3 regions of the Streptomyces sp. TLI_053 genome follow, and region 3 is predicted to be linked to each of the others. Evidence: riboswitches for the same ligand, from Rfam matches in the RefSeq annotation. Region 3 holds a riboswitch; each other region holds the start of a gene.
What was found. Region 3 has a riboswitch for S-adenosylmethionine ahead of thrC (threonine synthase). Riboswitches for the same ligand answer to the same signal wherever they lie in the genome.
Positions count from the first base shown of each region.

Region 1 (10,199 bases), 3.6 Mb from region 3:
GACGGCTGACGGTTCCGCCGACCGGCGACCACCGACACGCCACGGGCGGCGGACCATCACCCGCCGGCGCAGGGTTCCGCACCTACTGTCACCTTTGCACCGAACAGAAGCATCTTCGGACAGAAGCGGAGAACCCTCATGAACCGTCAGATCGGCCGCACCCTGGCGCTGCTCGCCGTCCTCGGCCTGGCCGCCGTTCCGACCGCAGCCGGCGCCGAGGTCGTCTCCGGCGGCAACCACGGGACCGTCATCGTCGGCGACGGCAACCAGGTCGCCGGATACGACATCATCGACGCCGGCCACGACGCGACCGTCGGCTCCCACAACGGTTCCGGCGGAGTGGGCGGCACCGCCGTCGACGCCGCCCAGGCGGCCGGCGGCAACTACGGGACGGTCATCGTCGGCGACGGCAACCAGGTCGCCGGGGACGACGCCATCAACGCCCTGAACGACGCCACCGTCGGCTCCTACAACGGCTGACGCACCGGAACACCCTGTTCGGCGTTCGGAACCGCTTTCGGCGGAACGCAAAGAACCCCCGTCGGTTTCCCGACGGGGGTTCTTCACAATGATTGTTCGGCGGCGTCCTACTCTCCCACAGGGTCCCCCTGCAGTACCATCGGCGCTGTGAGGCTTAGCTTCCGGGTTCGGAATGTAACCGGGCGTTTCCCTCACGCTATGACCACCGAAACACTATGAAACTGTCAACCGCACCCGGTTCCTGGCCAGGAACCGGGGGTCGTTGTTTCAGAACAACACAGTGGACGCGAGCAACTGAGGACAAGCCCTCGGCCTATTAGTACCGGTCAACTCCACCCCTCACAGGGCTTCCATATCCGGCCTATCAACCCAGTCGTCTACTGGGAGCCTTACCCTCTCAAGGAGGTGGGAGTGCTCATCTCGAAGCAGGCTTCCCGCTTAGATGCTTTCAGCGGTTATCCCTCCCGAACGTAGCCAACCAGCCATGCCCTTGGCAGGACAACTGGCACACCAGAGGTTCGTCCGTCCCGGTCCTCTCGTACTAGGGACAGCCCTTCTCAACACTCCTACGCGCACAGCGGATAGGGACCGAACTGTCTCACGACGTTCTAAACCCAGCTCGCGTACCGCTTTAATGGGCGAACAGCCCAACCCTTGGGACCTACTCCAGCCCCAGGATGCGACGAGCCGACATCGAGGTGCCAAACCATCCCGTCGATATGGACTCTTGGGGAAGATCAGCCTGTTATCCCCGGGGTACCTTTTATCCGTTGAGCGACGGCGCTTCCACAAGCCACCGCCGGATCACTAGTCCCGACTTTCGTCCCTGCTCGACCCGTCAGTCTCACAGTCAAGCTCCCTTGTGCACTTACACTCAACACCTGATTGCCAACCAGGCTGAGGGAACCTTTGGGCGCCTCCGTTACTCTTTAGGAGGCAACCGCCCCAGTTAAACTACCCACCAGACACTGTCCCTGATCCGGATCACGGACCCAGGTTAGACATCCAGCACGACCAGAGTGGTATTTCAACGACGACTCCACCATGACTGGCGTCACGGCTTCAAAGTCTCCCACCTATCCTACACAAGCCGAACCGAACACCAATATCAAGCTATAGTAAAGGTCCCGGGGTCTTTCCGTCCTGCTGCGCGAAACGAGCATCTTTACTCGTAATGCAATTTCACCGGGCCTATGGTTGAGACAGTCGAGAAGTCGTTACGCCATTCGTGCAGGTCGGAACTTACCCGACAAGGAATTTCGCTACCTTAGGATGGTTATAGTTACCACCGCCGTTTACTGGCGCTTAAGTTCTCAGCTTCGCCCCGACGAATCAGAGCTAACCGGTCCCCTTAACGTTCCAGCACCGGGCAGGCGTCAGTCCGTATACATCGCCTTACGGCTTCGCACGGACCTGTGTTTTTAGTAAACAGTCGCTTCTCGCTGGTCTCTGCGGCCACCCCCAGCTCTGGCAGCAAGTGCCGTCACCAGGAATGGCCCCCCTTCTCCCGAAGTTACGGGGGCATTTTGCCGAGTTCCTTAACCATAGTTCACCCGAACGCCTCGGTATTCTCTACCTGACCACCTGAGTCGGTTTGGGGTACGGGCCGCCATGAAACTCGCTAGAGGCTTTTCTCGACAGCATAGGATCATCCACTTCACCACAATCGGCTCGGCATCAGGTCTCAGCCTCAATGAGTGACGGATTTGCCTATCACTCGGCCTACACCCTTACCCCGGGACAACCACCGCCCGGGCTGGACTACCTTCCTGCGTCACCCCATCGCTCACCTAATACCCCGTCGGGTCACCGGCTCCACCACGTCCCATTGTCCGAAGACTCCGGGCCGGCTTCACGGGCTTAGCATCAGAGGGTTCAGCGTTGGCGCTTCAAAGCGGGTACGGGAATATCAACCCGTTGTCCATCGACTACGCCTGTCGGCCTCGCCTTAGGTCCCGACTTACCCTGGGCAGATCAGCTTGACCCAGGAACCCTTGGTCAATCGGCGCAAGAGTTTCCCACTCTTGTATCGCTACTCATGCCTGCATTCTCACTCGTATACCGTCCACGACTGGTTTCCACCGCCGCTTCACCCGGCACACGACGCTCCCCTACCCATCACAGCAGGCGTTGGCCCTATGTGCTGCAATGACACGACTTCGGTGATGTGCTTGAGCCCCGCTACATTGTCGGCGCGGAATCACTTGACCAGTGAGCTATTACGCACTCTTTCAAGGGTGGCTGCTTCTAAGCCAACCTCCTGGTTGTCTCTGCGACTCCACATCCTTTCCCACTTAGCACACGCTTAGGGACCTTAGTCGGTGTTCTGGGCTGTTTCCCTCTCGACCATGGAGCTTATCCCCCACAGTCTCACTGCCACGCTCTCACTTACCGGCATTCGGAGTTTGGCTAAGGTCAGTAACCCGGTGAGGCCCATCGCCTATCCAGTGCTCTACCTCCGGCAAGAAACACGTGACGCTGCACCTAAATGCATTTCGGGGAGAACCAGCTATCACGGAGTTTGATTGGCCTTTCACCCCTAACCACAGGTCATCCCCCAGGTTTTCAACCCTGGTGGGTTCGGTCCTCCACGAAGTCTTACCTCCGCTTCAACCTGCCCATGGCTAGATCACTCCGCTTCGGGTCTTGGGCATGCAACTCAGACGCCCTGTTCGGACTCGCTTTCGCTACGGCTACCCCACACGGGTTAACCTCGCTACACACCGCAAACTCGCAGGCTCATTCTTCAAAAGGCACGCAGTCACGAGACACACAGCAAGCTGCATGTCCGACGCTCCCACGGCTTGTAGGCACACGGTTTCAGGTACTATTTCACTCCGCTCCCGCGGTACTTTTCACCATTCCCTCACGGTACTATCCGCTATCGGTCACCAGGGAATATTTAGGCTTAGCGGGTGGTCCCGCCAGATTCACACGGGATTTCTCGGGCCCCGTGCTACTTGGGAGTTTCTCAAACGAGCCGTACAGATTTCGCCTACGGGGGTCTTACCCTCTACGCCGGACCTTTCGCATGTCCTTCGACTATCCATACGGTTTCTGACTCGCCGACCGGCCGGCAGACCGGTCAAGAAAAATCCCACGACCCCGTGACGGCAACCCCTGCCGGGTCTCACACCATCACGGTTTAGCCTCATCCGGTTTCGCTCGCCACTACTCCCGGAATCACGGTTGTTTTCTTTTCCTGCGGGTACTGAGATGTTTCACTTCCCCGCGTTCCCTCCACATACCCTATGTGTTCAGGTATGGGTGACAGCCCATGACGACTGCCGGGTTTCCCCATTCGGAAACCCCCGGATCAAAGCCTGGTTGACGGCTCCCCGGGGACTATCGTGGCCTCCCACGTCCTTCATCGGTTCCTGGTGCCAAGGCATCCACCGTGCGCCCTTAAAAACTTGGCCACAGATGCTCGCGTCCACTGTGCAGTTCTCAAACAACGACCAGTCCCTCATACCCGACAACCCGCAAGCAGGCTGCCTCGCATGAGACCGGCATCTCTGAAGCAACAGCCTCACGGCCGTTCCCTCAGGACCCAACAACGTGCCCGACACACCAGCCAGAACTCTGTTTTCCACGCCGAAGCAGTACTAACAGGACCCTCGCCCAGTGTGCCGAATAGTCAACGTTCCACCCATGAGCGACCGTGCAGAACATTCGCCTGCAAGCGGCACATTGCTCCTTAGAAAGGAGGTGATCCAGCCGCACCTTCCGGTACGGCTACCTTGTTACGACTTCGTCCCAATCGCTGGTCCCACCTTCGACGGCTCCTCCCCTTACGGGTTAGGCCACCGGCTTCGGGTGTTACCGACTTTCGTGACGTGACGGGCGGTGTGTACAAGGCCCGGGAACGTATTCACCGCAGCATGCTGATCTGCGATTACTAGCAACTCCAACTTCATGGGGTCGAGTTGCAGACCCCAATCCGAACTGAGGCCGGCTTTTTGGGATTCGCTCCGCCTCGCGGCATCGCAGCCCTTTGTACCGACCATTGTAGCACGTGTGCAGCCCAAGACATAAGGGGCATGATGATTTGACGTCGTCCCCACCTTCCTCCGAGTTGACCCCGGCAGTCTCCTGTGAGTCCCCATCACCCCGAAAGGCATGCTGGCAACACAGAACAAGGGTTGCGCTCGTTGCGGGACTTAACCCAACATCTCACGACACGAGCTGACGACAACCATGCACCACCTGTATACCGACCACAAGGGGGCGCCCATCTCTGGACGTTTCCGGCATATGTCAAGCCTTGGTAAGGTTCTTCGCGTTGCGTCGAATTAAGCCACATGCTCCGCTGCTTGTGCGGGCCCCCGTCAATTCCTTTGAGTTTTAGCCTTGCGGCCGTACTCCCCAGGCGGGGAACTTAATGCGTTAGCTGCGGCACCGACGACGTGGAATGTCGCCAACACCTAGTTCCCAACGTTTACGGCGTGGACTACCAGGGTATCTAATCCTGTTCGCTCCCCACGCTTTCGCTCCTCAGCGTCAGTAATGGCCCAGAGATCCGCCTTCGCCACCGGTGTTCCTCCTGATATCTGCGCATTTCACCGCTACACCAGGAATTCCGATCTCCCCTACCACACTCCAGCCTGCCCGTATCGAATGCAGACCCGGGGTTGAGCCCCGGGCTTTCACATCCGACGCGACAGGCCGCCTACGAGCTCTTTACGCCCAATAATTCCGGACAACGCTCGCACCCTACGTATTACCGCGGCTGCTGGCACGTAGTTAGCCGGTGCTTCTTCTGCAGGTACCGTCACTTGCGCTTCTTCCCTGCTGAAAGAGGTTTACAACCCGAAGGCCGTCGTCCCTCACGCGGCGTCGCTGCATCAGGCTTTCGCCCATTGTGCAATATTCCCCACTGCTGCCTCCCGTAGGAGTCTGGGCCGTGTCTCAGTCCCAGTGTGGCCGGTCGCCCTCTCAGGCCGGCTACCCGTCGTCGCCTTGGTAGGCCATTACCCCACCAACAAGCTGATAGGCCGCGGGCTCATCCTGCACCGCCGGAGCTTTACACCCAGGACCATGCGGTCCCGGGTCATATCCGGTATTAGACCCCGTTTCCAGGGCTTGTCCCAGAGTGCAGGGCAGATTGCCCACGTGTTACTCACCCGTTCGCCACTGATCCACCCCGAAGGGCTTCACCGTTCGACTTGCATGTGTTAAGCACGCCGCCAGCGTTCGTCCTGAGCCAGGATCAAACTCTCCGTGAATGATTACCCGTAATCGGGTCAGCACTCGCGTCGAGCGGCACGGCAACCACCGGAATAGGGCGGCCCCGCGCACTGCGTCCTCGCTAGTGTTTACTTCAAAAGGAATCTCCAACCCCAGGAAACCCTGAGGCCGGGGATGTCAACATATCTGGCGTTGACTTTTGGCACGCTGTTGAGTTCTCAAGGAACGGACACTTCCTTCAGGCGGCTTTCACACCGGCCCTCCGGGCGCTTCGTTCTTTCGTGTTCCCAGCTTATCAGATGTTTTCCGTGCCGTTCCCGGCGCTTCCTTCACCCAACTCGCTGGTGTCTTCTGCGGCTTGACGCCCCGTCCGACGTTTCAAACTCTAGCCGATCCCCGCTCCGAAAAGCGAATCCGGCCGCAATCCCCACAAATGGACACGTCAAATAAACCCGAAGCCGGGTGACGATGTTATTTCCAGAGGATTGGCCGCCCCGGGACCGTCCGCGCTGTTGCGTGTCCGGTGCTCCCTGCCAGGCGACTGGGCGACAGTACTCCTCCCGCACGCCCAGAACAAATCGCGTCCGCCCGGACCGGACCGTCGGCCGGCCGCGCCGGTCCGCTGTCACATTCCCGCACCGCCCCGGGTCAAGGCGGCAGGACCGACCGACCGTCCCGAGGAGCGCTCCATGAATCCGTTCGCCCGCGCCGCATCCGTCGCCGCGCTGACCGCCGCCCTGTCCGTCACCGCCACCTCCGTCCCCGTCCTCGCCTCCGCCACCGGAGCCGCGGTCTCGGCGTACTCGCAGCGCTGGTCGGCCGCGTGGTACGCGCCGATGATGCGGCCCTCCGCGGCGCCGTGGTTCCCGACCTGGGCGGTGCAGGGCTTCGACCACCAGTCGGTGCGGCAGGTGGTACGACTCGGCGCGGGCGGCAAGGCCGTCCGGTTCCGGCTGTCCAATCTCTACGGGACGACCCCGCTGCGGCTGAGCGGGGCCACCGTCGGCCGGGCCGCCGACGGCGCGGCCGTCGTTCCCGGGACGGTACTGCCGTTGCGCTTCGGGCACCGGGGCTCCGTCGTCGTCCCCCCGGGCGGAGAAGCCCTCAGCGATCCGGTGCCGCTGCCGGTGGCGGCCCGCGACCGGGTGTCGCTGACCCTCTGGTTCGACGGACCGACCGGCCCGGCCGGCTACCACCAGCTCTCCATGACCACCACCTACCGGGCCGACGGCGACCACCGCGGGGACACCGGCCCGGAAGCGTTCACCGACGCCGTCCGCCCCGGGTTCGGCTCCTGGTACTACCTCGGCGGGGTCGAGGTCACCGGTGGGCGCCCCGTGGGCAGGGCGGTGGTGGCGTTCGGAGAGTCCACCACCGACGGGTTCGGTGCCACCGTCGACGGCGACGACCGCTACCCCGACCTGCTCGCCGAACGGCTCCTCGCCGCCGGCCGCCCGCGACCGGTGCTCAACGCCGGCATCGGCTCCAACAAGATGCTCGCCGATTCCGCCTGCGCCGGGGACAGCGCCCTGAAGCGCTTCCGCCGCGACGTGCTCGACCGTCCCGACGTCGGCACCGTCATCGTCTCCCACGGCATGAACGACATCCTCCGCAGCGGCGACCAGATCTGCGGCGTGGACCGCGACGACCCGCCGGTGACGCTCCAGCGGCTGATCGACGCCCACCGGTCCCTGATCCGGGCCGCCCACGCCCGGGGGGTCAAGGCCGTCGGCGCGACCCTGATGCCCTTCGGCGGCGCACCCTTCTGGACCGCGCAGACCGACCGGCTGCGCCGCGACCTGAACGAGTGGATCCGCACCTCCGGCGCGTACGACGCGGTGGCCGACTTCGACCGGGCCATCGACCCCGAGGGCACCGGAGCGATCCCGGACGGCTACCACGCCGGTGACCACCTCCACCCCGGACCGCTCGGGTACCGCGTCATGGCGGACAGCATCGACCTCGACAGCCTGCGCTGACCCGCCCCGGCCGCGGGGAGCGAGGGCGGCCCCCGCGACCGGAGCGCGTCAGCTCGGGCGGAGGGCCTCGGTGAGACGGTCCGCGGCCTCGACGACGGTCTGCGAGAGAAGGGCGCCGGGGTGGCGGGTGAGCCGTTCGATCGGACCGGAGACCGTGACGGCGGCCACCACCCGGTTCCCCGGGCCCCGTACCGGCGCGGAGACGGACGCGACCCCGAGCTCGCGTTCCCCGATCGACTGGGCCCAGCCCCGGCGGCGGACGCCGCTCAGCGCCGTCGCCGTGAAGCGGGCCCCCTGGAGGCCCCGGTGGAGCCGCTCGGGCTCCTCCCAGGCCAGCAGGACCTGCGCGGCGGCGCCGACCTTCATCGGCAGGGTGACCCCCACCGGGACGGTGTCGCGCAGGCCGGAGAGGCGCTCGGCGGCGGCCACGCAGATCCGGACGCCGCCCTGACGGCGGTAGAGCTGTGCGCTCTCCCCGCTGACGTCGCGCAGCCTGGCGAGGACCGGCCCGGCGGCGGCCAGCAGCCGGTCCTCCCCGGCGGCGGCCGAGAGCTCGCCGAGCCGGGGGCCGAGGATGAACCGGCCCTCCACGTCCCGGGCGACCAGCCGGTGCTGTTCGAGTGCGACGGCGAGCCGGTGCGCCGTCGGCCGGGCCAGTCCGGTCACGGCCACGAGTCCGGCCAGGGTGGCCGGACCGGCCTCCAGGGTGCCGAGGATCGAGGTGACCTTGTCGAGCACGCCGACGCCGCTCGTGTTCTCCATGGATGTCTCCGTCTCAGGTCCCGCGAACCGCCGAGGGGCGCGCTCACGGAGGCCCCCCGCGGGGAGCCGGTGGGGGTGGTCAGCGAGGGCGGGCCGCAGAAGTCGGCCGATTGCCTGCGCCGGGCACGAGACGGGTACGCGAAAGGTCCGGGACGGGAAGCGCCCGGGGGAAGGACAGCACAGAGAGCACCGTGTCTCCTCATCTTTCCCGCGCCACATTGGCGACAGGCCGGAGTTGGCACTGATCCCGCCCGGCACGGCGCGTACTTCGGACGCCGGGTCGAACGGGGAGCTGCCGGGGCTTCGTAGGGCCGGTCCCTCCACCCCTCTGGATGATTCGCGAAGAACGATACAAGACTCCGGAGGCCGGCTGCCAAGCCCCCGGTGCCCGAGCTGCGCCCGGACCGGGCCTGCAGCGGCCCGGGGCCGTCGGCGCGGTGGCCTGCAGTCGGGCGAGGCCGGGTACCGGCCGGTGGAAACGTCAGGCCACGGGCCCCGGAACGTCCCCCGCCGGGCGGTACCGCGCCACGATTCCCCCGACCGCCCGCAGCAGCCGCTCCCCCGCCCGGTCGACGCTCCCGTTCTGGACGGCGACCTGGGCGCCCTCGAGCGCGAAGGTGATCTCGGCCGCCGCCTGCTCGGGGTCGGACAGCCCGGCCCGCGCGCAGATGCCGGTCAGCCGCCGGGCCTGCTGTTCCTTGTGCTCCTCGATCACCTGCCGCGCGGGGTCGGAGCGGTCGGGCAGCTCGGCCAGGGAGTTGATGAACGGACAGCCCCGGTACGAGACCGCCGGCAACCCGTCGGCGATGAACCGGGCCAGGCCCAGGATCTGCTCCTCGGGCCGGTCCGGGTGCTCCGCCTCGACCCGGTCGAACGCCGCCCGGTAGTCGGCGGCGACGATCCGCAGCCACTCCGCGACCAGGGCGTCCTTGGTCTCGAAATGACGGTAGATCGCCATTTTGGTGGTCCCGGCCTTCTCGGCGATCGCCTGGACGCCCACCCGCCGGATCCCCTCGCTCTGGAAGAGCTCCTCGGCGGCGTCGAGGATGCGCTCGCGCGGCGGGAGTTTCGCCACCCGGCTCGGCCTTCTGACGGGCGTGGTCATGGCTGTTCGTGGCCTCCGGTCGATTGCGGCCGCTGCGCGTCCCCAGGTTCCTGCTACGGTACCAGTCCGTTCCAGGCGATACCGATCGGTATCGCCAGGGACCAAGCGGTACCGTCAAGGACCGAGCGGTACTGTCATCGATTCCGGGAGGGACCATGGACATCACCGAGTACGTCCGCCACGACGCGGTGGGGCTGGCCGAACTCGTCGCCCGGGGGGAGGTGACCCCCGCCGAACTGGAGACGGCCGCGCGGGCGGCCGAGCGGGCCGTCGGCCCGCGGATCAACGCCGTCGCGGAGACCTGGCCGGCCGACGACGCGCCCCGCCCCGGCAGCACCCCGCTGGCCGGGGTCCCGTTCCTGGTCAAGGACCTCGGGGTGACCGCGGCCGGACGCCGGACGGAGCTCGGCAGCCGCCTCGCCGCCGGCCAGGTCGCCGACGGGGACTCCACCCTGATGACGCGTCTGCGCCGGGCCGGCCTGGTGACCTTCGGGCGCACCACCACCCCGGAGATGGCCTACAGCACCACCACCGAACCCGTGCTGTACGGCGCGACCCGCAACCCCTGGGACCTCAGCCGCAGCGCCGGCGGCTCCAGCGGCGGCGCGGGCGCGGCCGTCGCCGCCGGGATCGTGCCGGTCGCGCACGCCACCGACGCCGCCGGTTCGATCCGCATCCCCGCGGCC
Region 1 is NZ_LT629775.1:1,724,656-1,734,854, forward strand. It holds gene BLU95_RS06730 (alpha/beta hydrolase family protein) at 1-9, shown strand, start outside; gene BLU95_RS06735 (hypothetical protein) at 139-480, shown strand; rRNA gene rrf (5S ribosomal RNA) at 575-690, opposite strand; rRNA gene BLU95_RS06745 (23S ribosomal RNA) at 777-3,899, opposite strand; rRNA gene BLU95_RS06750 (16S ribosomal RNA) at 4,182-5,705, opposite strand; gene BLU95_RS06760 (SGNH/GDSL hydrolase family protein) at 6,357-7,646, shown strand; gene BLU95_RS06765 (IclR family transcriptional regulator) at 7,695-8,408, opposite strand; SAM riboswitch class I at 8,605-8,747, opposite strand; gene BLU95_RS06770 (TetR/AcrR family transcriptional regulator) at 8,890-9,513, opposite strand; gene BLU95_RS06775 (amidase) at 9,669-10,199, shown strand, end outside.
Region 1: it holds a riboswitch for S-adenosylmethionine, as region 3 does, so the genes downstream of both, BLU95_RS06765 (IclR family transcriptional regulator) here and thrC (threonine synthase) in region 3, are expected to answer to the same signal.

Region 2 (10,199 bases), 1.3 Mb from region 3:
AGCACCCGGCGCTGTCCGTGCTCAGCGCGCTCTTCCTGCACGCCGGCTGGCTGCACCTGCTCGGCAACCTGCTCTTCCTCCACGTCTTCGGCCCCACCGTGGAGCGACGGCTCGGCCGCCCCCGGTTCCTCCTCTTCTATCTGGCGGCCGGCGCGCTGACCACCTACGGCTTCGCCCTGGCCGAGGCGCACTCGGCGGACTCGACCCGGGTGCTGATCGGCGCCTCGGGGGCGATCTCCGCCGTGCTCGGCTCCTACCTGCGCTTCCACCCGCACGCCCGGGTCACCACGCTCGTCCCGCTGCTGCTCTTCCTGCCGCTGCGGTTCCCGGCCTGGCTGGTCCTGGGCCTCTGGTTCGCGCTCCAGTGGTGGTCGGTGCACTCCGCCGGACCGGGGGTGGCGTACCTGGTGCACGTGATCGGCTTCGTGGCGGGCTTCCTCTACGCCTGCACCCTGGCCGAGCGCCGCACCCGCCCCCGCCGGACCCTCCGCCGCCCCACCCGCCCGGGCCGCCCCCGCCCCCGCGACGCCGTGACCGACGCCCGCTACCCTGGCGGCACCTCACAAAGGAGTACGCCACCGTGATCACCGCCATCGTCCTGATCAAGACCAGCGTCGACCGCATCCCGGAGATCGCCGAGGCGATCGCCGCCATCGAGGGCGTCAGCGAGGTCTACTCGGTGACCGGCGGCTACGACCTGGTCGCGATGGTGCGGGTGCGCCGGCACGACGACCTCGCCGAGGTGATCCCCGGCCGGCTGAACAAGGTCCCGGGCGTGGCGCACACCGAGACCCAGATCGCCTTCCGCACCTACTCCCAGCACGACCTGGAGGCCGCGTTCGCGATCGGCCTGGAGGAGTAGCGGCCGACCGCGGGCCCGCTCCCCGACGGGGCCTCAGCCCTCCCGGCGGGTGTCCGCGACGCAGCGGCCGCCCTCGTTCCGGTAGCTCCACGCCGCGCCGTCCGTGACCAGCTCGCGGACGGCGGTCAGGAACCGGTCCACGTGCTCGTCCGGGGTGCCGGCGCCGAAGCTCACCCGGATCGCGTTCAGGCTGCGCTCGCCCGGCAGTGAAGCCTCCGGCGCGCCGCACTCGGAGGGCGCGGCCTCCTCGTCGCCGAGCAGCGTGCGCACCAGCGGGTGGGCGCAGAACAGACCGTCCCGCACGCCGATGCCGTACTCGGCGGACAGCGCGGCCGAGAAGTGCGAGCTGTTCCAGCCCCGGACGACGAAGGACAGCACGCCCACCCGGTCGGCGTCGGCACCGAACAGGTTCAGCACCCTGACCTCGGGGATCTCCGCCAGACCGGCCTTCAGCCGGGCCACCAGCACCCGCTCGCGCGCCTCCAGCGCGTCGAACCCGGCCTCGGTGAGCGCCCGGCAGGCGGCCGCGATCGCGTACACGCCGATGACGTTCGGGGAGCCCGCCTCGTGCCGGGCCGGGCCGGTGTGCCACTGCACGGCCACCGAGCCGTCGGTCTCCCGGGCCACGGTACGGGTGGCGCCGCCGCCGGCCAGGTAGGGCTCGGCCTCGTCCAGCCAGTCGGCCCGGCCGGCCAGCACCCCGGCGCCGAACGGCGCGTACAGCTTGTGGCCGGAGAAGGCGATCCAGTCGACCCCCAGCTCGCGCACCGAGACCCGGTGGTGCGGGGCCAGCTGCGCGGCGTCCAGCACCACCCGGGCGCCGTACCGGTGGGCGGTCCGGGTCAGCTCGGCGACCGGCCAGAGCTCGCCGGTGACGTTCGAGGCACCGGTGACGCAGAGCAGCTTCGGGCCCTCGGGCGCACCGGCGAGCGCGGCGTCGAACGCGGCGACCGCCTCGGCGTGCGAGCGGGGGGCGCGCAGACAGGTGACGGTCAGACCGGCGTGCGCCCACGGCAGCAGCGAGGCGTGGTGCTCGGTCTCGAAGGCGAACACCTGGGTCCCGGCCGGGACGGCGCCGGCCAGCAGGTTGAGCGAGTCGGTGGTGGCGCGGGTGAAGACCACCTGGTCGCCCTCGCGCAGGTCCAGGAACTCGGCGACGGTCCGGCGGCTCTGCTCGAACAGGTCGGTGGAGAGCTGGGACAGGTAGCCGGCGCCGCGGTGCACGCTGCCGTAGTACGGGGCGTAGGCGGCGACCTCGTCCCAGACCCGCTGGAGCGCCGGGGCGCTGGCGGCGTAGTCGAGCGCGGCGTAGGCGACCTTGTCGCCGTTGGCGAGCGGGACCTCGACGTCGTGGCCGAGCACGGCGAGGGGGGTGCTGAGATCGGTGGCGAGAGACATGGGGATGCACTCCGTCTACGGGTCAGGGACCCCGGGAGTGCGTGATGATCCGGGTGTCCGCGCTTGCCACGCGGACGGCTCGCCGCACGGCCCGGTCCTCACCCAGGGCACCCCGCCACGGACGGAGGGTTGCCGGACAGCAAGCTGGGGCTTGTCGCTGTCGCTCATGACCTGGCCAAGACTCTAGGTCGGCTCCACCCCTCGGTCAAACAGCGGTCCACATCCCGGACACACGTCGGGGCCCACCGGGAGGATTCCCGATGGGCCCCCAACGGCCCTGTCACACCCGGGCGGTGGCCTCGGACCAGTGCTTCAGCAGGTCCCGCGCGGCACCCGAGTCGACGGCCGCCGCGGTACGCCGCATGGCCGCGCCCAGCTGCTCGGCGAGCGGCGCGTCGGTGAGGTCCAGCGCCACCAGCGCGGCCGCCGCGTTCAGCAGCACCGCGTCCCGCACCGGACCGTGCTCCCCGGCGAGCATCCGGCGCGCGACCTCCGCGTTGTACGCCGGGTCCGCGCCGCGCAGCGCCTCGATGCCGACCGGCTCGATGCCGACCTCGCGCGGGTCGAAGACGGTCTCGGTCACGGCGCCGTCGCGGACCACCCACACCCGCGAGGTGGTGGTGATGGTCAGCTCGTCCAGTCCGTCGTCGCCCCGGAAGACCAGCGCGGTGGCACCGCGCCGGGCGAGCACCCCGGCGATCAGCGCCGCCAGCCGGGTGTCGAAGCAGCCGATCGCGTGCGCCGTCACCCGGGCCGGGTTGGTCAGCGGCCCCAGGATGTTGAAGGCGGTGGGCACCCCGAGGTCGCGCCGGGCCGGCGCGGCGTGCCGCATCGAGGGGTGGAAGGTCGCGGCGAAGCAGAAGGTGAGCCCGACCTCCTCGGCGATCTCGGCGACCCGGCGCGGCCGGAGGTCCAGGCTGATGCCCAGCTTCTCCAGCACGTCCGAGGAACCGCTCGAGGAGGAGGCGGCCCGGTTGCCGTGCTTGACCACCTTGGCACCGGCCGCGGCGGCGACGATCGCCGACATGGTGGAGATGTTGACGGTCTTGGCCCGGTCGCCGCCGGTGCCGACGATGTCCACCGCCGGGCCGGGGATGTCCAGCGGCTCGGCGTGCGCGTACATCGAGTCGACGAGTCCGGAGATCTCCTCGACCGTCTCGCCCTTGGCCCGCAGCGCCACCATGAACCCGGCCACCTGCACCGGGGAGGCCTCGCCGCTCATGATCCGGTCCATCGCCCACGCGGTGGCCGAGCGGTCGAGGTCCTCTCCCCTCAGCAGCGCCGACAGGATGTCCGGCCAGGAGCGGACCACCTGCGCGGGGTCGCTCCCACCGTTCGCAGGCTGCACGTTCACCATGGCTGACTCCGGCTCTCGCTGCCCCGGCTACCCGGGGAAGGACGTAGGGACGGAGTCAGCCTATCGAGCGGCGGCCCGCCGGGGCTCCGCCGTTCACCCTTCTTCTCTCGCAGTGAGACGCCGGACCGAACGCCGGGTGGAACGCCGGACGGAACACGGGCCGGGGACCTGCCCCTAGCGGACGGCGGGCGCCCGCTTGGCCAGCCTGGCCCGCAGCAGCGTGGCGGCGGCCTCCGCCAGCGCCACCGGGTCCACCGGCTGGGAGATCGCCGCGTCGGCCCGGCTCCAGGCGGCCAGCCAGGAGTCCTGCGGCCGGCCGATCAGCACCAGCACCGGCGGGCAACCGTAGATCTCGTCCTTCAGCTGCCGTCCGAGCCCGAGCCCGCCGGCCGGCACCGCCTCGCCGTCCAGGACGCAGAGGTCGACGCCGCCCTTCTCCAGCGCCTTGAGCACCGCGGGGGTGGTCGCGCACTCCAGGTAGGCCAGCTCCGGGAGGTCCTCCGCGGGCCGCCGCCCGAGAGCGGTCAGCACCTGCTCGCGGGTGGTTCGGTCGTGGCTGTAGACGAGAACGGTCAGCGTCTCGTCGGTCGTGTGCGCCATGGGCCCTGCTCCCTCACGTGTGATCCGGACCACGTTCGCCTGTCCCCGGATGCTACTCCCGATCACCGCCCGCCGAGCCCCTCCCGCGCGATCTCGTCCCGACCGCGCCGCGTCCGCGACTGGTCCGGCCGGAGCAGGGCGCGTCACCCCCGCCCGCGCGGTCCACCCGTACGGCGGACGAGTGGAACTTCCCCTTACCCCCGAAGCCCCCCGGACGCCCGCCACGACACGCCGGACGGGGTCCGGACGGGCCCTTCGAGCAACCGTCAGAAAAGGGACACGCCGCTGCTCAGCGGCAGTCCGGACGCCCCGTCGGGCCCCAGGGGGGCATACCGCACGCACCGGACACTCCGAGGGTGACCCCCCGACGTGAAGACGGAATAAGGGACCGACATAATGTCCGTCGTGGCGACAGCAACAGCAGTAGAAACCGGGCACGCGCACGGATCGGTCAACCGGCCGAACATGGTCAGCGTCGGAACGATCGTCTGGCTCAGTTCCGAGTTGATGTTCTTCGCGGCCCTCTTCGCGATGTACTTCACGCTCCGCTCCGTCAAGGGGCCGGAGTTCTGGACCGAGAAGGCGCACGCCCTCAACGTGCCGTTCTCCTCGGTCAACACCACGATCCTGGTGCTTTCCTCGCTCACCTGCCAGCTCGGCGTCTTCGCCGCCGAGCGCGGGGACGTGAAGAAGCTCCGCTCGTGGTTCGTCATCACCTTCGTGATGGGCGCGATCTTCATCGGCGGCCAGATCTTCGAGTACACCGAGCTGGTCAAGAAGGACGGCCTGTCGCTGTCCTCCGACCCGTACGGCACGGTGTTCTACCTGACCACCGGCTTCCACGGTCTGCACGTGACGGGTGGTCTGATCGCCTTCCTGCTGGTCCTGGGACGGACGTACGCAGCCAAGCGCTTCACGCACGAGCAGGCCACCGCCGCCATCGTGGTGTCGTACTACTGGCACTTCGTCGATGTCGTGTGGATCGGCCTGTTCGCGACCATCTACCTGATCAAGTAACCAGCTGATCAGGTCGCTGGCCACCGGCCCCGGGTCCCGCCCTCACCGGCGACGGCCCGATTTCGCCGGTGGCGACGCTCCCACCGACCGACCGCGCGCGCAGCCTTGGACAGGCAGCCTCGTGCCGGCCAGACCGGCCGCCGGGTGCACCCACCAGTCGACCAGATCCTGACACCGGGGTTATTCCGTGAAAAAGCTCTCCGCACGACGGCGCCACCCACTGGCGGCGCTGGTCGTCCTACTTCTCGCCCTGGCGGCAACCGGGGGGCTGTACGCCGCGTTCGCGCCCGCCGGCAAGGCGCAGGCCGACGTGGCGGCGCAGTCGCTCGCGATCGATGAGGGCAAGAAGCTCTTCGCCGTGGGCTGCTCCTCCTGCCACGGCCTGAACGGGCAGGGCAGCAGCGACGGCCCGAGCCTGGTCGGCGTCGGCTCCGCCGCGGTCGACTTCCAGGTGGGCACCGGCCGTATGCCGGCCCAGCAGCCCGGCGCCCAGGTGCCGCGCAAGCCGAACATCTACTCGCAGGCGGAGATCGACCAGCTCGCCGCCTTCGTCGCCTCGCTCGGCCCCGGTCCGGTCACGCCGACCGAGGAGCAGTACACCTCGACCAACCCGGACGACCTGTCCAAGGGCGGCGAGCTGTTCCGCACCAACTGCGCCCAGTGCCACAACTTCGCCGGCCAGGGCGGTGCCCTCACCCAGGGCAAGTACGCCCCGTCCCTGGAGGGCGTGGACGCCAAGCACATCTACGAGGCCATGCAGACCGGCCCGCAGAACATGCCGTCGTTCCCGGACACCACCATGCCCGAGGAGCAGAAGAAGCAGATCGTGGCCTTCGTCCGCCACACCACCAACGATGAGCCCAACCCCGGCGGTCTCACGCTCGGCAGCCTCGGTCCGGTGACCGAGGGCCTGTTCGGCTGGATCTTCGGTCTCGGTGCGCTCATCGCGGTCGCGATCTGGGTCGCCGCCCACACCACCAAGGCCAAGAAGTCATGAGCCACGACATGTCAGAAGAGAAGCTCCCGGAGTCCCACGGCTCCGCCGGGCACCACGAGGTGGCCGCCCACGGCGATCCGTTCGCCGACCCGGGCCTGCCGGCCCACGAGCCGCGTCGCACCGACATCGACGAGCGGGCCGCCAAGCGGGCCGAGCGCCAGGTGTCGCTGATGTTCGTCGTCTCGATGCTCGCCACGATCGGCTTCATCGCCTCGTACGTGGCCATCGACCCGGACAAGATCGTCTACATCTGGCCGCTGGGCCACGTCAGCGCGCTGAACTTCGCGCTCGGCATGACCCTCGGTGTCGCGCTGTTCCTCATCGGCGCGGGCGCGGTCCACTGGGCCCGCACCCTGATGTCGGACCACGAGATCCCGGCCGAGCGTCACCCGATCGAGGCCGACGACGAGGTCCGCGCCGACGTCATCGAGCAGTTCCGGACCGGTGCCGCGGAGTCCGGCTTCGGCCGCCGCAAGATGATCCGCAACACCCTCATCGGTTCGATGGCCCTGGTGCCGCTGTCCGGTGTGGTCCTCCTGCGCGACCTGGGCCCGCTGCCCGAGGACAAGCTGGAGCACACCGGCTGGGAGGAGGCGACCGACGCCAAGCCCCTGCAGCTGATCAACATGAACACCAACCAGCCGATGAAGGCCGAGGACATCATCACGGGGTCGCTGACCTTCGCGATGCCCGAGGGCCTGCACACCCACGACGAGGACTTCCAGCAGCGCATCGCCAAGGACGCCCTCATGCTGGTGCGCATCGCGCCGGAGGACATCAAGGACGACAAGTCCAAGGAGAAGGGCTTCGAGGGCATCCTCGCCTACTCCAAGATCTGCACCCACGTCGGCTGCCCGATCAGCCTGTACGAGCAGCAGACCCACCACGCGCTCTGCCCCTGCCACCAGTCGACCTTCGACCTGGCGGACGGCGCGCGCGTGATCTTCGGCCCGGCCGGCCACCCGCTGCCGCAGCTGAAGATCACCACTGACGAGAAGGGCTTCCTGGTCGCCCACGGCGACTTCGACGAGCCCGTCGGCCCGAGCTACTGGGAGCGTGCTCGATGAGCAGTACGAGCAGCACCACCTCCGGCGCCAAGCCCGCCAGCACGCGCGCCAAGCCCGCGAACAAGTGGGAGCAGGCCGCGGACTGGACGGACGGTCGGCTGGGGATCTACTCCCTCGCCAAGACCAACCTGCGGAAGATCTTCCCGGACCACTGGTCCTTCATGCTGGGCGAGATCTGCCTCTACACCTTCATCATCATCATCCTGACCGGTGTCTACCTGACGCTGTTCTTCAAGCCCTCGATGGGCGAGGTCATCTACAACGGCTCGTACATCCCGCTCAAGGGCATCCCGATGTCCGAGGCGTACGCGTCGACGGTGGACATCAGCTTCGAGGTGCGCGGCGGTCTGCTGGTCCGCCAGATCCACCACTGGGCGGCCCTGGTCTTCGTCGCGGCGATGTTCGTGCACATGATGCGCGTCTTCTTCACCGGCGCGTTCCGCAAGCCCCGTGAGATCAACTGGGTCTTCGGCTTCCTGCTGCTCGTCCTGGGCATGTTCGACGGCTTCTTCGGCTACTCGCTGCCCGACGACCTGCTCTCCGGCACCGGTATCCGGTTCATGGAGGGCGCCGTCCTGGCGACCCCGCTGATCGGCACCTACGTCCAGATGTTCCTGTTCGGGGGCGAGTTCCCCGGCCACGACATCGTGCCGCGGTTCTTCACCATCCACGTGCTGCTGATCCCAGGCATCATGCTCGGCCTGCTGGTGGCGCACCTGATCCTGGTCTTCTACCACAAGCACACCCAGTGGGCGGGCCCGGGCAAGACCGAGAAGAACGTCGTCGGCATGCCGCTGATGCCGGTCTACATGGCCAAGGCCGGTGGCTTCTTCTTCCTGGTGTTCGGTCTGATCGCGGCCATCTCGGCGATCGCCTCGATCAACCCGATCTGGGCGTACGGCCCGTACCGTCCCGACCAGGTGTCCACGGACGCCCAGCCTGACTGGTACATGGGCTTCTCCGAGGGCCTGATCCGCATCATGCCGGGCTGGGAGGTCAGCCTGTGGGGCCACACCCTGAACCTCGGTGTGGCGATCCCGCTGATGGTCCTCTTCCCGGCGGTGCTGGTCTCGATCGCCGCCTACCCCTTCATCGAGGGCTGGATCACCGGCGACAAGCGCGAGCACCACATCCTGGACCGCCCGCGCAACGCCCCGGTCCGCACCGCGCTGGGTGCCGCCTGGATCAGCCTCTACCTGGTCCTGCTGGCGGCGGGTGGCAACGACCTGTTCGCCACCCACCTGCACCTGTCGATCAACTCGGTCACCTACTTCGTCCGCGTGGGCATGTTCGTGGTCCCGGTCATCGTCTTCATCGTCACCAAGCGCTGGTGCCTCGGCCTCCAGCGCCGCGACAAGGAGAAGGTGCTGCACGGCCGCGAGACCGGCGTCATCAAGCGCCTGCCGCACGGCGAGTTCGTCGAGGTGCACGCCCAGCTGCCGCAGAAGGACCTGCACAAGCTCACCGCGCACGAGCAGATCGAGCCGTTCGAGCTGCCGGCCGAGACGGACGAGAACGGCGTGGCCAGCAAGGCCAACGTCCTCGACCGCACCCGGGCGAAGCTCTCCCGCGGCTTCTACGGCGAGGGCAGCCAGATCCCCAAGCCGACCTCCGAGGAGCACCACGAGATCACCAGCGGCCACGGCCACCACTGATCCCGTACGCACCCCGCGTCGCACCCCGAGGGCCGCTGACCAGAGTTCTTCTGGTCGGCGGCCCTCGGGCTTTCCCGGTACCCGGGGGCGCCCCGCGGCGCCCCTCCGAACGTCAGGAGCCCCTGTGCAGCTGTCCGTCGACCCCGCCGCCACCACTCCCCCGTACGAGCAGATCCGGGCCCAGATCGCCGAACAGGCCCGGACCGGCGAGCTGGCGACCGGACTGCGGCTGCCCACCGTCCGCGCGCTGGCCGAGCAGCTCGGGCTGGCGGCCGGGACGGTCGCCCGCGCCTACCGGGAGCTGGAGACCGACGGGGTGGTGGAGACGCACGGCCGGCGCGGCACCCTGATCGCCGCGGTCGGCGACTCCGCCCACCGGCTGGCCGCGGCGGCCGCCGCCGAGTTCGCCGAGCGGGTCCGGCGGCTCGGGGTGCCGGCCGCGGACGCCCTGGCCGCCGCCGACAACGCGCTGCGGCTGGCCTACCGGGAGGAGGCCGGCGAGGGCCCGCAGGGCCCCTGAGGGCCCCCGGGGGGCCGCCCTCAGAGCTGCGGGGCGATCATCCCGCCGGCGGGGGCCCTGGTGGCCGGTGTGGTGGTGCTGACGGGCTGCCCGAGGGCGCTGTGCCCGACCCACTCGCCCCAGCCGACGTTCCAGTCCCCGAAGCCGTTGCCGAACGGCTCCATGCTCTTGCCCCGGCTGTTCACCACCGTCACCAGGTCCCCCACCCTGGTGTTCTGGTAGAACCAGTGGGCGTTCTCGGTGCTCATGCCGGTACAGCCGTGGCTGACGTTCTCCACGCCCTGGGAGCCCACCGACCAGGGTGCCGCGTGCACGTACTCGCCGCTCCAGGTGACCCTGGTGGCCCACTCGACGTCGAGGTCGTAGGACTCCTGGCTGCCGGCCGCTATGCCGATCGTCTCGCCGCTCATCCGGACCTTGCGCTCCTGGCCGAGCACCACCTTGACGCCGTTGCGGGTGTCGAAGCCGGGCTTGCCGGTGGTGACCGGGATCGTCCGGACCACCTGGCCGTCGCGCTTGAGGGTCAGCTCGTGGGCCGCCGCGTCGACCACCGTCTCGACCCGCTCGCCGATCCGCATCGCCAGGGTCGCCCGGTCGCCGCCGTACAGGCCGTCGGAGATCCGGCCGCCGGTGGCCTCGAAGGCCAGCGCGACGACGGTGCCGGTGGGCCAGTACTCCTCGGGGCGGAAGTGCAGGTTCTTGTCGTCCACCCAGTACCAGGCGCCG
Region 2 is NZ_LT629775.1:6,617,486-6,627,684, reverse strand. It holds gene BLU95_RS27500 (rhomboid family intramembrane serine protease) at 1-584, shown strand, start outside; gene BLU95_RS27495 (Lrp/AsnC ligand binding domain-containing protein) at 581-862, shown strand; gene BLU95_RS27490 (aminotransferase class V-fold PLP-dependent enzyme) at 896-2,260, opposite strand; SAM riboswitch class IV at 2,315-2,432, opposite strand; gene trpD (anthranilate phosphoribosyltransferase) at 2,541-3,617, opposite strand; gene BLU95_RS27480 (hypothetical protein) at 3,792-4,217, opposite strand; gene ctaE (aa3-type cytochrome oxidase subunit III) at 4,614-5,234, shown strand; gene qcrC (cytochrome bc1 complex diheme cytochrome c subunit) at 5,422-6,231, shown strand; gene qcrA (cytochrome bc1 complex Rieske iron-sulfur subunit) at 6,228-7,298, shown strand; gene qcrB (cytochrome bc1 complex cytochrome b subunit) at 7,295-8,953, shown strand; gene BLU95_RS27455 (GntR family transcriptional regulator) at 9,078-9,473, shown strand; gene BLU95_RS27450 (L,D-transpeptidase) at 9,494-10,199, opposite strand, start outside.
Region 2: it holds a riboswitch for S-adenosylmethionine, as region 3 does, so the genes downstream of both, BLU95_RS27490 (aminotransferase class V-fold PLP-dependent enzyme) here and thrC (threonine synthase) in region 3, are expected to answer to the same signal.

Region 3 (10,199 bases):
CCGTACAACGCCAACGCCGCACCGGCGCCGACCAGCAGCAGGCCGACGACCGGCAGCAGGCGGCCGGGCGTGGCGACGGAGTCGCGGCCGGTGAGGCCGGCCACCACGTCCCGGCGGGCCGCCTGCACCGCGGGCAGCACGGCGGCGGCGAGCGCGGTCAGCACGCCCACCGCGGCGATCGCCAGCAGGTCGAGCGGTGCGATCGCGAAGTGTCCGAAGCGGCTGCCGCCCGCCCCCTCCAGCCAGGGCCGCAGCGCGGCGACCAGGCCGGTGCCGAGCGCCACCCCGAGGGCGGCCCCGGCCAGTCCGAGCACCAGTCCGCCGCCGAGCACGATGGCGCGGATGTGACCCCGGTGGCCGCCGGCGGCGCCGACCAGGGCCAGCTGCCGCCGGGAGCGCCGGGCGCCGACCGCGAAGGCCGGGCCGGCCAGCAGGGTGACCTCCAGAAGCGCCATGCCGATCACGGTGACCAGGACGACGGTCCGGTTGTCGCTCCCGGGGGAGACCCACCGGTCGGCGTCGTAGGGGACGGCCGAGGCCGGCGGCGGGTCGAGGGCGACCGCCCGGGAGGTCACGGTGAAGCCGTACCGGTTGAGCTTCTGGACGGCGGTCCAGTCGAGCCCGGCGCCGACGGGCAGCCGGACCAGCCACTGCTCGGCGCGGACGCCCTCGTCCCGGCCCGCGGCGACCGGTCCGCCGGGAGCGTCCGGAGCGGCGGCGGCCGCCGCGGCCAGCGGGGAGATCAGCCGGCCGGGCCGGGCGACCAGTTCCACCTTCCCGAGGTCCCCCGGGTGCTCGACCACACCGGTGAGCCGGAACGGCGTCCGCTCCAGCCCCTTGACCGTGGTGGAGTCGCCGAGGCGCAGTCCGGCCTCGTCGAGGAAGGCCCGGGTGACGGCCGCCTCGTCGGGCGCGGCGGGCGCCCGGCCCTCGACCAGGTCGAGCCGTCCGGACCAGACCCGATCGGCCGGATCGGCCTCGGCGGTGGAGGTGGTGAACAGCCCCTCCCGGGTCGAGGTGCTGACCTCGGGCCCGGGCGTGGCCGGCACCAGCACCGCGGCGGACGGCAGCAGCCCGCCCAGCAGTTCGGCCGAGGTCGCCGCGCCGGCGGCCGCGGGAGCGGACGCGGGGTCGGTCCGGGCCTCCGGCAGCACCCGGACGCCGTCCTCGGCGAACGGCGCCTGCTCGACGGAGCGGCCCGGGCGGTGGGCGGTGACCAGGGCGTCCGCCCCGCCCATCAGCCGCTCGACCCGCTCGGCGGGGGTGAGCGAACCGCTCCGGTGGACGATGTCGGCGCCGGTGACACCGAGCACCGGCAGCGCGACCATGGCGATCACCAGGGCGCTGCGGCCCTTGGACCTGAGGGCGTCGCGGCGGGCGATGCGCAGCGCGACGCGCAGGGCGGAGAGCTTCATCGCCGTCCCCCGTTCCCGCCGGCGAGCAGCGGGTGCGCGGCCTGCCCGACGCCCCCGTCGACGACGGCCCCGTCGTTCAGGACGACCACGCGGTCGGCCCAGACGGCGTGGCGGGGGTCGTGGGTGACCATCATGGCGGCGGCGCCGGCGTCGCAGCGGGCCCGCAGCACGGCGAGCACGGCCTCGCCGGTCGCGGAGTCGAGCGCGCCGGTGGGCTCGTCGGCCAGGACCAGCCGGCGGTCGCCGACCAAGGCCCGGGCGATCGCGACGCGCTGCTGCTGGCCGCCGGAGAGCTGCTCGGGGAAGCGGTCGGCCAGCTCGGGGATGCCCATCTCGCGCAGGGCGGTCAGGGCCTCCCGGCGGGCGGTCCGGGCGGACACCCCGTCGAGTTCGCGCGGCAGCGCGACGTTCTCGGCCGCGGTCAGCGCCGGGACGAGGTTGTAGTCCTGGAAGACGTAGCCGACCGAGCGGCGGCGCACGGCGGCCAGCCGGGTCCGGTTCAGTCCGCCGAGCTCGACGCCCTCGACCAGCACCTGCCCGCCGCTGGGCCGGTCGAGGCCGCCGGCCAGGGTCAGCAGGGTCGACTTGCCGGAGCCGGAGGGCCCCATGACGGCGACGAACTCGCCGGGGCGCACGGCCAGGTCGACGCCGCGCAGGGCATGCACCTCGGCCTCGCCGTGCCCGTGCGTCCGGGTGACGGCGCGCAGTTCGAGGACCGGACGGGCCGGATCTGGCTGGGACATGGGTCTCCCCCACTCATTGCCGAAAGAAGGACTCGGACGGACTATATATGTCGTTGGACTGCATATGCAGTCCAGTGGTTCCCGTCGGCACGAAAAAGCCGCCGCCGCACCCGGAGGTGCGACGGCGGCCCGGAGGAGGAAGGACCGGCGGCTGAGGCCCGGCCGGCAGCCGGGACGCGCCCTACAGCTCGCCCACCGCCGCCACGACGGCGCCGCGCTTGCCGCACACCCAGTGCGGCTCCGGCCCCAGCTCGGGTTCCACGCCCAGCGCGTGCGGGTCGCCGTCGGCCGCGCAGTCCGCGCACAGCGGCCAGCGGCCGTGGCTCTCCAGCAGCGCGTCCTGGACGTCCTGGGCGACCAGGCCCAGGACGTACTCGACGCCGTCCGGCCACTGCTCCAGCCACCAGCGCCGGTGCGTCACGGCCTGCTCGACCAGGGACACCACGGCGGGGTCGGCGGCGTCCCGCGCGGTCAGGTCGGCCAGGATCAGCGCCCGCGCGGTGTGCAGCGCCGTCTCGATGTCGTCTGTCGTAGCCATCCGTCCAGTCTCCCAAGAACGCCCGGAAACCCGGGACCCCCGACCCCCGACCCCGGGAAGGCGCCCCGGGAACGCCCCGGGGAACGACCCCGGGAACGCCGCGAGGGCGGCTCCCCGTCGGGGAACCGCCCTCGCGGACGAAAGACCTGCCGATCCGATCGAAGCGATCAGGATCAGAAGTCCATGTCACCGCCCGGCATGCCGCCGCCGGCGGCCGCGGCGGCCTTCTCCGGCTTGTCGGCGATGACGGCCTCGGTGGTGAGGAACAGCGCCGCGATGGAGGCGGCGTTCTGCAGCGCGGAGCGGGTGACCTTGGCCGGGTCGATGATGCCGGCGGCGACCAGGTCGACGTACTCGTTGGTGGCGGCGTTCAGGCCGTGACCGGCGGGGAGGTTGCGCACCTTCTCCACCACGACGCCGCCCTCGAGGCCGGCGTTGGTCGCGATCTGCTTGATCGGGGCCTCGAGCGCGACCTTGACGATGTTGGCACCGGTGGCCTCGTCGCCGTCCAGCTCCAGCTTGTCGAAGGCGACCGAGGCCTGCAGCAGCGCGACGCCACCACCGGCGACGATGCCCTCCTCGACGGCGGCCTTCGCGTTGCGGACGGCGTCCTCGATGCGGTGCTTGCGCTCCTTGAGCTCCACCTCGGTGGCCGCGCCGGCCTTGATGACGGCCACGCCGCCGGCCAGCTTGGCGAGGCGCTCCTGGAGCTTCTCGCGGTCGTAGTCCGAGTCGCTGTTCTCGATCTCGGCGCGGATCTGGTTCACCCGGCCCGCGACCTGCTCGCTGTCGCCGCCACCGTCGACGATGGTGGTCTCGTCCTTGGTGATGACCACCTTGCGGGCGCTGCCCAGCAGGTCGACGCCGGCGTTCTCCAGCTTCAGGCCGACCTCCTCGGAGATCACGGTGCCGCCGGTGAGGATGGCGATGTCCTGGAGCATGGCCTTGCGGCGGTCGCCGAAGCCCGGGGCCTTGACGGCGACGGACTTGAAGGTGCCGCGGATCTTGTTCACGACCAGGGTCGACAGGGCCTCGCCCTCGACGTCCTCGGCGATGATGACGAGCGGCTTGCCGCTCTGCATGACCTTCTCCAGCAGCGGCAGCAGGTCCTTGACCGAGCCGATCTTGGAGTTGGCGATCAGGATGTAGGGGTCCTCGAACGAGGTCTCCATACGCTCCAGGTCGGTGGCGAAGTAGGCCGAGATGTAGCCCTTGTCGAAGCGCATGCCCTCGGTGAGCTCGAGCTCGAGACCGAAGGTGTTGCTCTCCTCGACGGTGATGACGCCTTCCTTGCCGACCTTGTCCATGGCCTCGGCGATGAGCTCGCCGATCTGGGTGTCGGCGGCCGAGATGGAGGCGGTGGAGGCGATCTGCTCCTTGGTCTCCACGTCCTTGGCCTGGGCCAGGAGCTGGTCGGAGACGGCGGTGACGGCCTTCTCGATGCCACGCTTCAGGGCCATCGGGTTGGCGCCGGCGGCGACGTTGCGCAGACCCTCGCGGACGAGCGCCTGGGCCAGCACGGTGGCGGTGGTGGTGCCGTCACCCGCGACGTCGTCGGTCTTCTTGGCGACCTCCTTGACGAGCTCCGCGCCGATCTTCTCGTACGGGTCCTCGAGCTCGATCTCCTTGGCGATGGAGACACCGTCGTTGGTGATCGTGGGGGCGCCCCACTTCTTCTCCAGAACGACGTTGCGGCCCTTGGGGCCGAGCGTGACCTTCACTGCGTCGGCAAGCTGGTTCATGCCACGCTCAAGGCCGCGGCGAGCTTCCTCATCAAAGGCGATGATCTTGGCCATCAGAAGTGGTCCTCCGGGACACGGTCGACTGCTCGGACCAAGGGGTGCCCGCGACGGACGGCCCTGGTGTGCGGGGGTCCATTCCCCTACCGCTCCCTGGGGCCTCACCGACCCGGTCCGCTGTCACTCTCAAGCTGTGAGTGCTAACGCCAATGATTAGCACTCCGGGTGGGTGAGTGCAAGCCCAATCGGGCAATCCGCGAGCCGCGCCACCCGCGCCGCGCACCCGCCCGGAGCCGTCCCCGACCGCCTCCGACCGGGCCGGATCCGACCGGAACGCCGCGCCCCGCGGCCGGCCCCCGGGAGCCCGGCCCCGGGCCCGACGGCGGACATCACGACGGCCGCGACGGCCGACATGACGGCGGACATGACGGCGGGCCCGTACGACCGAGGTCGCACGGGCCCGCCGTGAGAATCAAGAGGTGCGCCAGCCGATGGGCCGAGCAGAGCTCCCGGGTGTCGGAAAGGTCAGACCGCCGCGCGGACCATGTCCGCCTGCGGACCCTTCTGCCCCTGAGAGATCTCGAACTCGACCCGCTGGCCCTCCTCAAGGGTGCGGTAGCCGTCCATCTGGATCGCGCTGTAGTGGACGAAGACGTCCGCACCACCGTCGACCGCGATGAAGCCGTAACCCTTCTCCGCGTTGAACCACTTGACGGTGCCCTGAGCCATTCCGAACTCCCCTAGTGCTGTGCTGGCCCTTCACGCGCCCGCAGGTCTGCGGGCCCGGGTCTGGTTGGAGGCCGGCCCGGGGAACCCCCCCTGGGCGCAGCCGCGCACGCCACAATCCTCCCGATGACGCCGAACGGCATCCGGCGAACGGGCGATTGCGTCGACCGCGGCTGAATGTATCCGGATCGACGCCCTCTGCAACAGGGTCAATGGCGGGGAATTCACCCGCGGCGCCGTGGGACAGGACGGGCGCAATCGGGATAAAGCCCTGCATTCTCCGCCGGACATAGCGGACGTATTACCAGAAATCCCCGCCAGAATTCTGACACCGGCCTGACATGTATCCAGGTCCCGGGCCCGTCCCGGCTCCCGCCGGACGCGGGCCGGCGGTGGTGGCGGTGCGGTGGATTCGTTCCCGGACCAGGGTGACGGGCGCGCCCTGTTCCCGGTCCAGCGACACTTTACTCCGCCCGGGACCGAAGATATTCCCGCCAAAATGCGCACGGCCGTCCGCGGCACGGAATTCCGTGCCGCGGACGGCCGTCGGCGACGCGCCCGCCCCGGGGGGAACGGACCGCCCGCGGATCACCCGCCGGCGACCGCCGGGATGATCGAAATGTTCGCGCCGTCCTTGATCCCCGTTTCCAGGCCCTCGGCGAACCGCACGTCGTCGTCGTTCACGTAGACATTGACGAAACGGCGCAGCTTGCCGGTGTCGTCGAGGATCCGCGCGGCGATCCCGGCGTGGTTGCGCTCCAGGTCGGCGATCACCTCGGCCAGCGTGGCGCCCTCGGCGGGCACCTCGCTGACGCCGCCGGTGTAGGTGCGCAGGATGGTCGGGATGCGGACGTTGGCGCTCATGGGGGTCTCCTAGCTACTACGGGCGCTGGGTGGGCGGAGGGGTCAGTCGGAAGCGAGGCCGGCGCCCCGGAAGGCGTCCAGGGTCGGCCGGATGACGGCGGTCATGCCGGACTCGGCGACCGCGTCGAGGGTCTTGAGCCCGTCACCGGTGTTGATCGCGACGGTCTCCTTCGACGGGTCCAGCTGCCCGGTCTCGACCAGCTTCTTCAGCACGCCGACGGTCACGCCGCCCGCGGTCTCCGCGAAGATGCCCTCGGTCCGCGCCAGCAGCCGGATCGCCGCCACGACCTCCTCGTCGGTGACGTCCTCCACCGCGCCGCCGGTGCGCCGGGCGATGTCCAGCACGTACGGGCCGTCGGCCGGGTTGCCGATCGCCAGCGACTTGGCGATGGTGTCCGGCTTGACCGGCCGGATCACGTCGTGACCGGCCTTGAAGGCCGCCGAGACCGGCGAGCAGCCCGCCGCCTGGGCGCCGAAGATCCGGTACGGCCGGTCCTCGACCAGGCCCAGCCTGATCAGCTCCTGCAGCCCCTTGTCGATCTTGGTGAGCTGGGAGCCCGAGGCGATCGGGATCACGATCTGCTCCGGCAGCCGCCAGCCGAGCTGCTCGCAGATCTCGAAGGCCAGCGTCTTGGAGCCCTCGCCGTAGTACGGCCGCAGATTGACGTTGACGAAGCCCCAGCCCTCGCCGGCCGGGTCGCCGATCAGCTCCGAGCAGAAGCGGTTCACGTCGTCGTAGTTGCCCTCGATGCCGACCAGCTCGCCGCCGTACACCCCGGCCATCACGACCTTGCCCTGCTCCAGGTCGTGCGGGATGAACACGCAGGACCGGAAGCCCGCCCGGGCCGCCGCCGCGCCGACCGCGCCGGCCAGGTTGCCGGTCGACGAGCAGGAGAGCGTGGTGTAGCCGAACACCCGGGCCGCCTCGATGGCGCAGGCCACCACGCGGTCCTTGAAGGAGTGGGTCGGGTTCCCGGAGTCGTCCTTGATGTGCAGCTGCCCGGTGAAGCCGAGTTCGCGGCCCAGGTTGTCCGCCTTCACCAGCGGGGTCCACCCCGGGTTGAGGTTCGGCTTGGTCGCCACGTCGGCCGGCACGGGCAGCAGCGGCGCGTAGCGCCAGATCGACGCCGGACCGGCCTCGATCCGCTTGCGCAGCTCCTCGGCGCCCTCGCTGCCGAACTCGTAGGCGATCTCCAGCGGACCGAAGCACTCGAGACAGGCGAAGCTGGGACCGAGCGGGAACCGGGTGCCGCACTCGCGACAGGACAGCGCGGTGGCGGGGCCGAGGTCGACGGCGACTGGTGCGGCGGTGTCGATAGCCATGATGGGCGGAGGCCTCTCTCCTCATCTTCCCCGTGACGCGGTCGCGCCACAGGCCGGAATTGGCACCTGTCCCGCCGGGGCTCGAAGCCGACCGTGCGAGAAGGTTGCCGGGACGTCAACGGGCCGTTCCCTCAGTCCCTCTGGATGAGCTCTGTGAAGTTGTGGTTCTGCTCAGCGGCGACCCCGGCGTGCGAAGGTCCGATCGCTGTACGAAGACTGTATCCGAAGGCGTCGGTCCCGAACGGGACCGTCCGCCACGCGAGATGACCCGTCCCAACCGCCCCCGGTCGTCGGCCGGGACCCCATCCGTCGAGGAGAGCACCGTGCCCGCCGAACCGACCCCCGCGCTCCTCCCCGAGACCGCGTCCTGGCTGCGCCGGCGCTCCTGGACCGCGGCCGACCGACCGGTTCACACGCTCCCGGCCGCCAAGCGCGCCCTCGGTGCGGCGGGCACCGTCAGCGTCGTCCTGCCCGCGCTGGACGAGGAGGCCACGGTCGGCGAGATCGTCCGGGTCGTCCGGCGGGAGCTGATGGAACGACTACCGCTGGTGGACGAGGTGGTGGTGATCGACTCCGGCTCGGTCGACGCCACCGCCGAGGTCGCCGCCGAGGCTGGTGCCACCGTCGTCCACCGGGACGCCATCCTGCCCCGGCTGCCCGCCGCCCCCGGGAAGGGCGAGGTGCTGTGGCGTTCGCTGCTGGTCACCCGCGGCGAGATCGTCTGCTTCGTGGACGCCGACCTGCGCGAGTTCGACCCCGCCCTGGTCTCCGGCATCATCGGCCCACTGCTCACCGATCCGGACATCCAGCTGGTCAAGGCGATGTACGACCGGCCGCTGGAGACCGACGGCGCGGTGGTGCCAGCGGGCGGCGGCCGGGTCACCGAACTGGTCGCCCGCCCGCTGCTCAATCTGCACTGGCCGGAACTCGCCGGTTTCGTCCAGCCGCTCGGCGGCGAGTACGCGGCCCGCCGCTCCCTGCTCGAACGGCTGCCCTTCCCCACCGGCTACGGCGTCGAGCTCGGTCTGCTCGTCGACGCCCTGGAGACGGCCGGACCGGACGCGCTCGCCCAGGTGGACGTCGGCATCCGCCACCACCGGCACCAGGACGCCCAGGCACTCGGCCGGATGGCGGCCACCATCTACCGCACCGCGCTGGAGCGGCTGGACCGCACCCACCGGCTGAAGGCCTCCGCCGACCTGGTCCGCCCACTGCTCACCCAGTTCACCCGCGACCCGCTGACCCGCGCCTTCACCGCCCACACCCACCCGGTCACCGCGACCGAACGGCCGCCGATGCACACCGTGCCCGAGTACGCCACCCGGCGCCGATGACCCGTCCCGCGGGTTTGCCGCCCCGGAGCCCCGGCAACGAACCAACCATGGGTGATCTCACGACCGAGCGTTCGAATCCGACCGGCGCCGCTCCCGTCCTGGTGGCGTCCAACCGGGGGCCGGTGTCCTTCGGCACCGCGGACGACGGCACACTGACCCTCCGCAGAGGCGGCGGCGGTCTCGTCTCCGGGCTGTCCGCGATCGACGACCCGGACGCCGTCTGGGTCTGCGCCGCCCTCTCCGACGCCGACCGGCGGGCCGCCCGCGAGGCCCCGGACGGCCGGCTCGACCGGGCCGGCCACGACGTCGGCGGCCAGGCCGTCCGGATGCTGGACATCGACCCGGAGACCTTCGCCCGCGCCTACAACGGCATCGCCAACTCGACCCTCTGGTTCGTCCACCACCTGCTCTGGGACACCCCGACCGCCCCCGCCTTCGACGCCGGCTTCCGCACCGAGTGGGCGGCCTACACCGCGTACAACACGGCCTTCGCCGAGGCCCTCGCCGCCGAGGCCGCCCCCGGGGCCGCCGTCCTGGTGCAGGACTACCACCTGTCGCTCGTCCCGGAGCTGCTCCGCGCCGCCCGCCCCGACCTGCGGATCGGCCACTTCTCGCACACCCCCTGGGCGCCGCCCGAGTACCTGCGGCTGCTGCCCGACGACATCGCCGGGGCCGTCCTCACCGGCATCCTCGGCGCCGACCGGGCGGGCTTCCTGACCCGGCGCTGGGCGCTCGCCTTCGCCGACTGCTGCGAGCGGTTCCTCGGCGCGGAGGTCGACCGCGAGGCGCTCACCGTGACGTTCGCGGGCCGCACCACCGCCCTCGGCGTGCACGGCCTCGGCGCCGACGCCGACTTCCTGCGCGAGCGGGCCCACCGGCCGGACGTCGACGAGCGGCTCGCCACCCTGCGCGCGACCGTCGGCGACCGCCGCACGATCGTCCGGGTCGACCGCACCGAGCTGAGCAAGAACATCGTCCGCGGCTTCCTGGCCTACCGGCACCTGCTGCGCACCCGCCCGGAGTGGCACGACCGGGTGGTCCACATCGCCTTCGCCTACCCGTCCCGCACCGACCTCGCCGAGTACCGGGCCTACACCGACCGGGTCCGGGCACTCGCCGCGGAGATCGAGGAGGAGTTCGGCACCCCGGACTGGCGGCCGCTGGTCCTCCACGTCGACGACGACTTCCCGCGCTCGCTGGCCGCCTACCGGCTGGCCGACGTGGCCCTGGTCAACCCGATCCGGGACGGCATGAACCTCGTCGCCAAGGAGGTCCCGGTGGTCTCCGACCAGGGGTGCGCGCTGGTGCTCTCCCGGGAGGCCGGCGCGCACGCCGAACTCGGCCAGGACGCGCTGAGCGTCAACCCCTACGACGTCGTGGCCACCGCCGAGGCGCTGCACGCCGGGCTCACCATGCCGGCCGACGAGCGGGCCGACCGCTGCAAGCGGCTGGCCGCCGCGGCGACGGCGCTGCCGCCGCAGCAGTGGTTCCTGGACCAGCTCAACGCCCTGCGGCCG
Region 3 is NZ_LT629775.1:5,349,151-5,359,349, reverse strand. It holds gene BLU95_RS21815 (FtsX-like permease family protein) at 1-1,415, opposite strand, end outside; gene BLU95_RS21810 (ABC transporter ATP-binding protein) at 1,412-2,158, opposite strand; gene BLU95_RS21805 (DUF8819 family protein) at 2,340-2,696, opposite strand; gene groL (chaperonin GroEL) at 2,870-4,492, opposite strand; gene BLU95_RS21795 (cold-shock protein) at 4,961-5,164, opposite strand; gene BLU95_RS21790 (MoaD/ThiS family protein) at 5,750-6,025, opposite strand; gene thrC (threonine synthase) at 6,068-7,348, opposite strand; SAM riboswitch class I at 7,367-7,499, opposite strand; gene BLU95_RS21780 (glucosyl-3-phosphoglycerate synthase) at 7,672-8,682, shown strand; gene BLU95_RS21775 (alpha,alpha-trehalose-phosphate synthase (UDP-forming)) at 8,730-10,199, shown strand, end outside; gene otsB (trehalose-phosphatase) at 10,183-10,199, opposite strand, start outside.